DNA from 4 places in the Streptomyces purpurascens genome. Region 4 is predicted to be linked to each of the others. Evidence: riboswitches for the same ligand, from Rfam matches in the RefSeq annotation. Region 4 holds a riboswitch; each other region holds the start of a gene.
What was found. A riboswitch is a leader RNA that binds a small molecule or an ion and turns the genes downstream of it on or off. The one in region 4 is predicted to bind cobalamin.
Positions count from the first base shown of each region.

Region 1: linked by a shared signal. The riboswitch ahead of OHU35_RS38405 (energy-coupling factor ABC transporter permease) and the one ahead of OHU35_RS28635 (ribonucleoside-diphosphate reductase subunit alpha) in region 4 are both predicted to bind cobalamin.
Region 2: linked by a shared signal. The riboswitch ahead of metE (5-methyltetrahydropteroyltriglutamate--homocysteine S-methyltransferase) and the one ahead of OHU35_RS28635 (ribonucleoside-diphosphate reductase subunit alpha) in region 4 are both predicted to bind cobalamin.
Region 3: linked by a shared signal. The riboswitch ahead of OHU35_RS12695 (prenyltransferase/squalene oxidase repeat-containing protein) and the one ahead of OHU35_RS28635 (ribonucleoside-diphosphate reductase subunit alpha) in region 4 are both predicted to bind cobalamin.

Region 1 is NZ_CP108341.1:8,460,268-8,462,458, reverse strand. Features, by position in the region: gene OHU35_RS38410 (serine/threonine-protein kinase) at 1-507, shown strand, start outside; cobalamin riboswitch at 576-783, shown strand; gene OHU35_RS38405 (energy-coupling factor ABC transporter permease) at 813-1,514, shown strand; gene OHU35_RS38400 (energy-coupling factor ABC transporter substrate-binding protein) at 1,511-1,879, shown strand; gene cbiQ (cobalt ECF transporter T component CbiQ) at 1,885-2,191, shown strand, end outside.
Region 2 is NZ_CP108341.1:8,457,715-8,459,905, reverse strand. Features, by position in the region: gene cbiQ (cobalt ECF transporter T component CbiQ) at 1-81, shown strand, start outside; gene OHU35_RS38390 (energy-coupling factor ABC transporter ATP-binding protein) at 78-929, shown strand; cobalamin riboswitch at 957-1,178, shown strand; gene metE (5-methyltetrahydropteroyltriglutamate--homocysteine S-methyltransferase) at 1,344-2,191, shown strand, end outside.
Region 3 is NZ_CP108341.1:2,780,171-2,782,361, reverse strand. Features, by position in the region: gene OHU35_RS12700 (SCO2322 family protein) at 1-18, opposite strand, end outside; gene OHU35_RS12695 (prenyltransferase/squalene oxidase repeat-containing protein) at 15-1,229, opposite strand; cobalamin riboswitch at 1,341-1,473, opposite strand; gene OHU35_RS12690 (hypothetical protein) at 1,505-1,744, shown strand; gene OHU35_RS12685 (SAM-dependent methyltransferase) at 1,778-2,191, shown strand, end outside.
Region 4 is NZ_CP108341.1:6,247,127-6,249,317, reverse strand. Features, by position in the region: gene mctP (monocarboxylate uptake permease MctP) at 1-442, shown strand, start outside; cobalamin riboswitch at 588-730, shown strand; gene OHU35_RS28635 (ribonucleoside-diphosphate reductase subunit alpha) at 853-2,191, shown strand, end outside.

The sequences.
Region 1 (2,191 bases), 2.2 Mb from region 4:
GCGCTGCCCGGCGCCCCGGGGCTGCGCACCGGCCGCACGGCCCAGACCGGTCGTGCGCGTCGCGCCGCACCCCGGGGCGGCAACGACAACCGGCGCAGAGCGGCCGCGACGATCGCCGCGGCGGCACTCTTCGCCGCCGCGATGCTCGCCGGCATGCTGTGGTTCTCGCCCGACGACACCGCGACGGAGGGCACGGAACCCGACGCGTCCCCCTCCGCGAGCAGCCCCGCCGCCACGCCGTCCGCCGGCTCCGCCTCGCCCCTCTCCTCCGCTCCGGCGGCGGGCACGGCTCCGGACGCGACCGCTCCGGCCGCCGGCACAGTGGCCGATATCACCCCGTCCACCAACGCACCCGCTCCCCCGACCCCGGTCGAAGCGACCCCCAGCCCCACGGCTCCGGCGCAGGAGACGGCCGACCCGCCGCGAAAGGCGGACAAACCCCGGCAGGAGAAGCCCCGTCAGACCTGGGAGAACGGCGACGACGATGACGACGGGGGCGACGACTGAGCGGCCCTGCGCCGCCGTGCGAGCGGTCGCCCCCTCGCGCGCCCCCTCTCGCGCCCCCTCGGGTGGCTTGTCATCGTCCTTATCTCGGCATTACTGTCACCACGCCTTGGTGAACGGGAAAGCCGGTGTGATGCCGGTGCGGCCCTCGCCACTGTGAATCGGGAAGTCCGGCTCCGGCCCTCACGGGCAGCCACTGGGTCCTTGTGACCCGGGAAGGCGGAGTACGGGCGGTGGTACCCGTAAGCCAGGAGACCGGCCAAGGCGCGTCAACCATCCACGAGGTGCTGGAGAGGGTCTGCTGAGCCATGCACATAGCCGAGGGATTTCTGCCGCCGGCACACGCGGTCGCCTGGGGCGTCGCGTCGGCGCCGTTCGTCGTCCACGGGGTCCGGTCGCTCACCCGTGAAGTGCGCGAGCACCCCGAGAGCACCCTGCTCCTCGGTGCCTCCGGTGCCTTCACGTTCGTCCTGTCCGCTCTGAAACTGCCGTCGGTCACCGGCAGTTGCTCCCACCCCACCGGAACGGGCCTGGGAGCCATCCTTTTCCGGCCACCCATCATGGCGGTGCTGGGCACCATCACCCTGCTCTTCCAGGCGCTGCTGCTCGCACACGGCGGTCTGACCACGCTCGGCGCCAACGTCTTCTCCATGGCGATCGTCGGGCCCTGGGCCGGATACGCCGTGTACAAACTGCTGCGGCGGTACGACGTGCCGCTGATGGTCGCGGTCTTCTTCGGGGCGTTCTTCGCCGACCTGTCCACGTACTGCGTCACCAGCGTGCAGCTGGCGCTCGCCTTCCCCGACCCGGGCAGCGGGTTCGTGGGCGCGCTCGGCAAGTTCGGCACCATCTTCGCCGTCACCCAGATCCCGCTCGCGGTGAGCGAGGGGCTGCTGACGGTGCTCGTGATGCGGCTGCTGGTGCAGTCCAGCAAGGGCGAACTGACCCGGCTGGGCGTGCTCCTCGCCAAGAAGCAGTCCGGGACCGAGACCGAGGTGGCCGCCCGATGAAGAAGAACACGAAGATCAACCTCCTGCTGCTGCTCGCCGTGGCCGCGCTCGCCGTACTGCCGCTCGCACTCGGCCTCGGCGACCACAAGGAGGAGCCGTTCACGGGCGCCGACGGTGAGGCGGAGACGGCGATCACCGAGATCGAGCCGGACTACAAGCCCTGGTTCTCGCCGCTGTACGAACCGCCGTCCGGTGAGATCGAGTCGGCGCTGTTCTCCCTCCAGGCAGCCCTCGGCGCCGGTGTCCTCGCCTACTACTTCGGTCTGCGCCGGGGCCGGCGGCAGGGTGAGCGGCAGGCGCGGGAGCGGGACGCCGACAGTGCGGCAGCCGGCACCGCCGAGGAGTCCACGGCCGAAAGGGCCTGAGCCGCGTGCTGCCGATCGACGCGGCGGCGCACAGCAGTCGCTGGCGCCGCCGCCATCCCGTGGACAAGGCCGTGCTCGGTCTGGGACTCACCGTGCTGGCCATCTCGCTGCCGCCCTGGCCGGGCGCGGCCCTGGTGCTCGTGACGGCCGTGTCCGTGCTGCTGGGGCCGGCCGGGGTGCCCGCCCGCCGGCTGTGGCGTGCCTACCGCGTGCCGCTGGGCTTCTGCGTGACCGGCGCGGTCACGCTGCTCGTCCAGGTCGGCGGGCCGAAGGGCTTCGTCTCCCTCGCGGACGACGGGCCCCTGCGGGCCG
Region 2 (2,191 bases), 2.2 Mb from region 4:
GTCCGCTTCACGGTCGCCAGTTGCGCGCTCCTCGCGGCACTGGCCGTCCTCACCTTCGTACTGGAAAGGCCGCTGACATGAGCGAGCCCGCCCTCGTCGCCCTGCGGGGCGCGTCCTTCGCCTACGAGGACGGCCCGGCCGTGCTCAGTGGCCTCGACTTCGAGATCCGCGAGGGGCGCGCGCTCGCGCTGCTCGGCCGCAACGGCAGTGGCAAGACCACGCTGATGCGGCTGCTCAGCGGCGGACTGCGGCCGCACGAGGGGCGGTTGACGGTCGACGGGCAGCCGGTGACGTACGACCGCAAGGGCCTGACCCGGCTGCGGACGACCGTCCAGCTCGTGGTCCAGGACCCGGACGACCAGCTGTTCGCGGCGTCCGTCGAGCAGGACGTGTCGTTCGGGCCGCTGAACCTCGGGCTGGCCGATACGGAGGTACGGGCGCGGGTGGCGGAGGCGCTCGCCGCCCTGGACATCACCGCACTGGCCGACCGGCCCACCCATCTGCTCTCCTATGGGCAGCGCAAGCGGACCGCCATCGCAGGCGCGGTCGCCATGCGGCCGCGTGTCCTCGTCCTCGACGAGCCGACGGCCGGACTCGACCCCGACGGCCAGGAACGGCTTCTGGAGACGCTCGACGGGCTGCGTGCGAACGGCACCACGGTGGTGATGGCCACCCACGACGTCGATCTCGCCCTGCGCTGGGCCGACGACGCGGCGCTCCTCACCCCGGACGGTGTGCACATCGCTCCCGCGCCCACGGCACTGGCCCGGACCGATCTCCTTCGGCAGGCGGGACTGCGGTTGCCGTGGGGTGCCGCCGCCGCGGACCTCCTGCGCGCGCAAGGGCTGTTGACCGGTTCGGCACCCGGCCCGCGCACCCCGGACGAGCTGGCCGCCCTGGCGGCGGGGCGGCCGGTGAGGGGCGGCTGAGGGTCGCTTCCGCGGCCTTCCCGTGTATAGGCTGGCGATGCAGCTGGTTCGCCCCGTCAGCCAGGCGGGATGCGTCGCAAGAGGGAACCCGGTGGGAATCCGGGACTGCCCCGCAGCGGTGAGCGGGAACGACCGCCGTCATACGCACTGGGCCCACGAAGGGCCCGGGAAGCGACGGCCAGTAGGAGTTCTCACATGGTGAGGACGTGCCCGCGAGTCCGAAGACCTGCCAACTGCCCGCGCGCGGACGATGCGTGCGCGGACATTCCGGTGACCTCGAGGGCGGGTCGGCGTACCTACCAGGCGGACGACCGCGCTGTGCCGCGCGAGGTCGTCACCGTCCGGTTCGTCACCCCTTCGCGCTCTCGTCCCGTCGCCGGGATCTCAGGGATTCGTCTCGCGAAGGAGATCTCCGTGACCACCAAGCCCGCAGCCGCGGCAGCACGGGCCACCGTGTACGGCTACCCCCGCCAGGGCCAGAACCGGGAACTGAAGAAGGCGATCGAGGGCTACTGGAAGGGCCGCGTCACCGCCGACGCCCTCCGGGCCACCGCCGCCGACCTGCGTGCCTCGAACTGGCGGCAGCTGGCCGACGCCGGCATCGACGAGGTCCCGACGGGCGACTTCTCGTTCTACGACCACGTCCTGGACACCACCGTCATGGTCGGCGCGATCCCCGGCCGCCACCGGGACGCCGTCGAGGCGGACGCCCTGGACGGCTACTTCGCCATGGCGCGTGGCACGCAGGACGTGGCGCCGCTGGAGATGACCAAGTGGTTCGACACCAACTACCACTACCTGGTGCCCGAGCTGGGTCCGGACACGGTGTTCACCGCCGACTCGTCCCAGCAGGTCGCCGAGCTGCGCGAAGCGCTGGCGCTCGGCCACACCGCGCGCCCCGTCCTCGTCGGCCCCGTCACCTATCTGCTCCTCGCCAAGCCCGCCCCGGGGGTGCCCGCGGACTTCGAGCCGCTCACGCTCCTGGACCGGCTGCTGCCCGTGTACGCCGAGGTCCTCGCCGACCTGCGCGCGGCGGGCGCCGAGTGGGTCCAGCTGGACGAGCCGGCCCTGGTCCAGGACCGGACCCCGGCCGAGCTGATCGCCGCCGAGCGCGCCTATCGCGACCTCGGAGCCCTGACCGACCGGTCGAAGCTGCTGGTCGCCTCGTACTTCGACCGGCTCGGGAACGCCCTGCCGGTGCTGGCGAAGGCGCCGGTCGAGGGACTCGCGGTGGACTTCACGGAGTCGGCGGCGGCCAACCT
Region 3 (2,191 bases), 3.5 Mb from region 4:
AACGGCGCGGCGGATCACGACTGCCGGCTCTTCCTGCGGCCGGTGAAGAGGAAGCCGATGCCGATACCGGCGACGAGGCAGACCCCGACGTACCACCAGACGCCGAAGAAGTCCGACGTCGAGTCCGAGTCGTCCTTCTTGTCGGCCGCCGAGGGCTGTTCGGGGGCCTGCGGGGCCGGGCCCGTCGCGTTGAGCTGCTTCACCAGGTCCGTGCCGCCGAAGTCACGCGGGTTCGTGCCCGTCGCGTGCGCGGCGAAGATCAGTTGGGCGTAGGCGGCGGGGCCGCCCTGCTCGGCCCAGCCGGCGGAGTTCTTCTCCAGCCACCGCACGGACTTCCCGGCCTGCGCGGTCTCGCCCTGCGCGGCGAGCGCCACGACCGCGTCGGCGGTGTTGCCGTGGTCGGGCTGGGGGTCCGAGCCGGCGAGGGCGGAGGTGAGGTGGTCGTCGTCCTTGGCGAGGGTCTGCGTGAGATAGGCGGCGCCGTTGGCCGCGGCCTGCTGCGGCGTACGGGGATCCGCGCAGCCGGCGTCGGACTTCTTGCCGGCCTTCACCACCATGCCCTGGCCCAGGGCGCCGAGCACACCGGCCGCCGTGGCGTCCGCGTTGGCGGTCAGCTCGCCCTTCTTGTCCGGCTGGAACGCGAAGGCGCCGTCGTCGTCCCCGCCGCAGGGGAGGGCGAGCTTCAGCAGGGCGTCGTCGGGCGATTTTCCGCCCTTGTCGACCTGGTCCGGCTTCTCGCCCGCGGCGGTCAGCGCGCCGATGACGACGGACGTCGAGTTGGTGTCGCTGGCGCCGCCGGGCGCGTAGCCCCAGCCGCCGTCCTCGTTCTGGACGGACTTCAGCCAGCCGACGGCCTTGTCGGCGACGGCGTCCTGTCCGCCGAGCGCGGCGAGGGCCTGGACGGCGGCGGCCGTGGCGTTGGTGTCGAGCATGGTCTTGGCGTCGCACGCGGCGGTGGGGTCCGGGCGGTACGCGGCGAACCCGCCGTCCTCGCACTGCTGCCGGACCAGCCACTGCACGGACTTGGCGGCCGGCTTCTCACCCACCGTGTCCTGGGCCAGCAGGGCGAGCGACTGGCGCCAGACGCCGTCGAACTTGGGGTCCTTGTCTCCGTACAGGGCGGAGGGGAACGCCTGGGACGGCGAAGGGGACGGAGCGGCGGCGGCCGGCGTGGCGGCGCCGATCACGGTGACGGCGGCCAGGACCGCTGCGCTGCGGCGGACGTTCATGATCGGCGGGTGCCTCTCCCTGTGAGGGAGCCGGGCAGCACGGGACACCCCGGCGGCTCGGCTCCGTATACCTCGACGGTGCCGTGCGCCGGCGGGCGCCGGGCACGTGAGCCGGTCACGATCCGTACGGGGCGATCCGGCTCACCGCCTGCCTCGGCGGGCGGTTCACGGTTGCGGGTCAGCGCCGGAATTGCACCGGCTTCTCCCCGTACGGGTGATGACGACCCGCCTACTGTACCCGCACGTAGGAAAACGCCCGAGGGTAGCTTCGCCCCATGCCGACCACACCACCGGGAACCGTGGTCCTCGCCCAGGCCGCCGTCTCCGGTGACGCCCTCGCCACCCCCGCCCGCGCCGTGCTGTCCGCCCTCCTCGCCGACCCGTCCCCGCTCACCCGGCCCGCCCTGACGGAGGCCCTGCGCCGCCGGGCCGCAAGTCCGACCATGACGCGTGGAGAGGTTGAACTGCTGGACACGGCCGAGGAGTTGATCCTGTCCGTGGGGCAAACCGGTTAACGTGAAGCTCCACGACCACACGCAGGAGCGTCCATGACTGATCAGGTGGAGAACTCCGAGCAGGAGCCGCTCTCCAAGATCGATACCTCGGTTCCGCACTCGGCCCGGATCTGGAACTACTGGCTGGGCGGGAAGGACAACTACGAAGTCGACCGTGTGGCCGGTGACGCGTTCCGTGAGATCTTCCCCGGTATCGAGACCGGGGCCCGCGCCGCCCGCTACTTCCTCGCCCGCGCCGTCCGCCATCTCGCCGCCGAAGAGGGCATCCGGCAGTTCCTGGACATCGGCACCGGGCTGCCCAACGTGGACAACACCCACCAGATCGCCCAGCGGGTGGCTCCGGAGAGCCGGATCGTCTACGTCGACAACGACCCGCTGGTGCTGGCCCACGCCCGCGCGCTGCTCACCAGCACACCGGAAGGCGTCACCAACTACGTCGACGCCGAC
Region 4 (2,191 bases):
GGGCGCGCTGGCCTTCGTCCTCACCATGGACAAGACCGTCGCCATCAACTTCCAGCTGCTCGGCGGCATCTGGATCCTGCAGACCTTCCCGGCCCTGGTCGGCGGCCTGTTCACCCGCTGGTTCCACCGCTGGGCGCTGCTCGCGGGCTGGGCGGTCGGCATGATCTACGGCACGGCCGCCGCGTACGGGGTCGCCTCGCCGACCCAGAAGCACTTCGGCGGCTCCTCGAAGGAGATCCCCGGCATCGGTGAGATCGGCTACATCGGCCTCACGGCGTTCGTCCTGAACGTGGTGGTGACGGTGGTCCTCACCTTCGTCCTGAAGGCCCTCAAGGCCCCCGACGGCATCGACGAGACCAAGCCGGAGGACTACACGGCCGACGCTGGCGACCCAGGGGTCCAGGTGGAGCTTCCGCCCGCCACGGCAGGCTCCGCCCACTAGCTCCGACCTCTCCGCAAGGACACCCAGCGGGCCGCCGTGACAAGGCATCACGGCGGCCCGCTGCCGTGCGTACTCACGTCACGCTCCTCACCTACCAGTTGACGCTCTGAAACCAGCACGACACAACATCTGGGGGTGCCACCGGAACCCGGCACAAGATGTATGCTCGTGCTCGCTGTCGCCGCAGGGGAATCCGGTGCGAATCCGGAACTGTCCCGCAACGGTGTACTTGTGCATGTTCGTGCACAGGAGTCAGTCCGAGGACCTGCCGACAGCGCACCCGGCCGTCCGGCCGGGATGCCCTGACGTCCGGGCCTCGTGGAATGGGCCGGTGGACGCGACGCCGTGTGCGCTCGTGTGCTGCCCCCTGCCCTGTGCGAGGCCCCTTGCCGAGCGAGGGAGAGCCCCACGTGACCATCGCGCCAGCCGAACCGGTCTCAGCTGCCGAAGAAGAGCACGACGGTCCCGGTGCCGCGCTGCTGCGGACCCTGACCGAGCTGACCGCCGATCTCCCCGACGCCGACCCCGGCCGGGTCGCCGCGGCCGCGTTGCGCGGCCGGTCCGCGCGGGCGGACGAGACGGAGCTGCGCGAGCTCGCGACGGAGGCGGCCGCCGGCCTCATCTCCGAGGACCCCGCCTACTCCCGGCTGGCCGCGCGCCTGCTGACGATCGGCATCCGCGCCGAGGCCGCCTCGCAGGGCGTCACGTCCTTCACCGAGTCCGTCGCGGTCGGCCACCGGGAGGGCCTGATCGCCGACCGGACCGCCGAGTTCGTGCGCCTGCACGCCGCCCGGCTCGACGCGCTGATCGACCGGGCCGCCGACGACCGCTTCGGCTACTTCGGCCTGCGGACGCTGCACAGCCGCTACCTGCTCCGCCACCCGATCACCCGCAAGGTCGTCGAGACGCCCCAGCACTTCATGCTGCGCGTCGCCGCCGGCCTCGCCGAGGACGACACGGCACAGTCCGTCGACGAGGTCGCCGCGCTCTACGGGCTCATGAGCCGCCTCGACTACCTCCCCTCCTCCCCCACCCTCTTCAACTCCGGCACGCGGCACCCCCAGATGTCGTCCTGCTACCTCCTCGACTCCCCCAAGGACGAGCTGGACTCGATCTACGACCGGTACCACCAGGTGGCCCGGCTCTCGAAGCACGCGGGCGGCATCGGGCTGTCGTACTCCCGTATCCGTGCGCGCGGTTCGCTGATCCGCGGCACCAACGGCCACTCCAACGGCATCGTCCCGTTCCTGAAGACCCTCGACGCCTCGGTCGCCGCCGTGAACCAGGGCGGCCGCCGCAAGGGCGCGGCCGCGGTCTACCTGGAGACCTGGCACTCCGACATCGAGGAGTTCCTGGAGCTGCGCGACAACACCGGCGAGGACGCCCGCCGTACGCACAACCTGAACCTGGCGCACTGGGTGCCGGACGAGTTCATGCGGCGGGTGAACGCCGACGGGCAGTGGTCGCTGTTCTCCCCCTCGGACGTGCCCGAGCTGGTCGACCTGTACGGCGAGGAGTTCGACGCCTCGTACCGGGCGGCCGAGGCGAAGGGCCTGGCGAGGAAGACCCTGCCCGCCCGTGAGCTGTACGGCCGCATGATGCGCGCCCTCGCGCAGACCGGCAACGGCTGGATGACCTTCAAGGACGCCGCCAACCGCACCGCCAACCAGACGGCCGAGCCGGGCCACGTCGTCCACTCCTCCAACCTCTGCACGGAGATCCTGGAGGTCACCGACGACGGGGAGACGG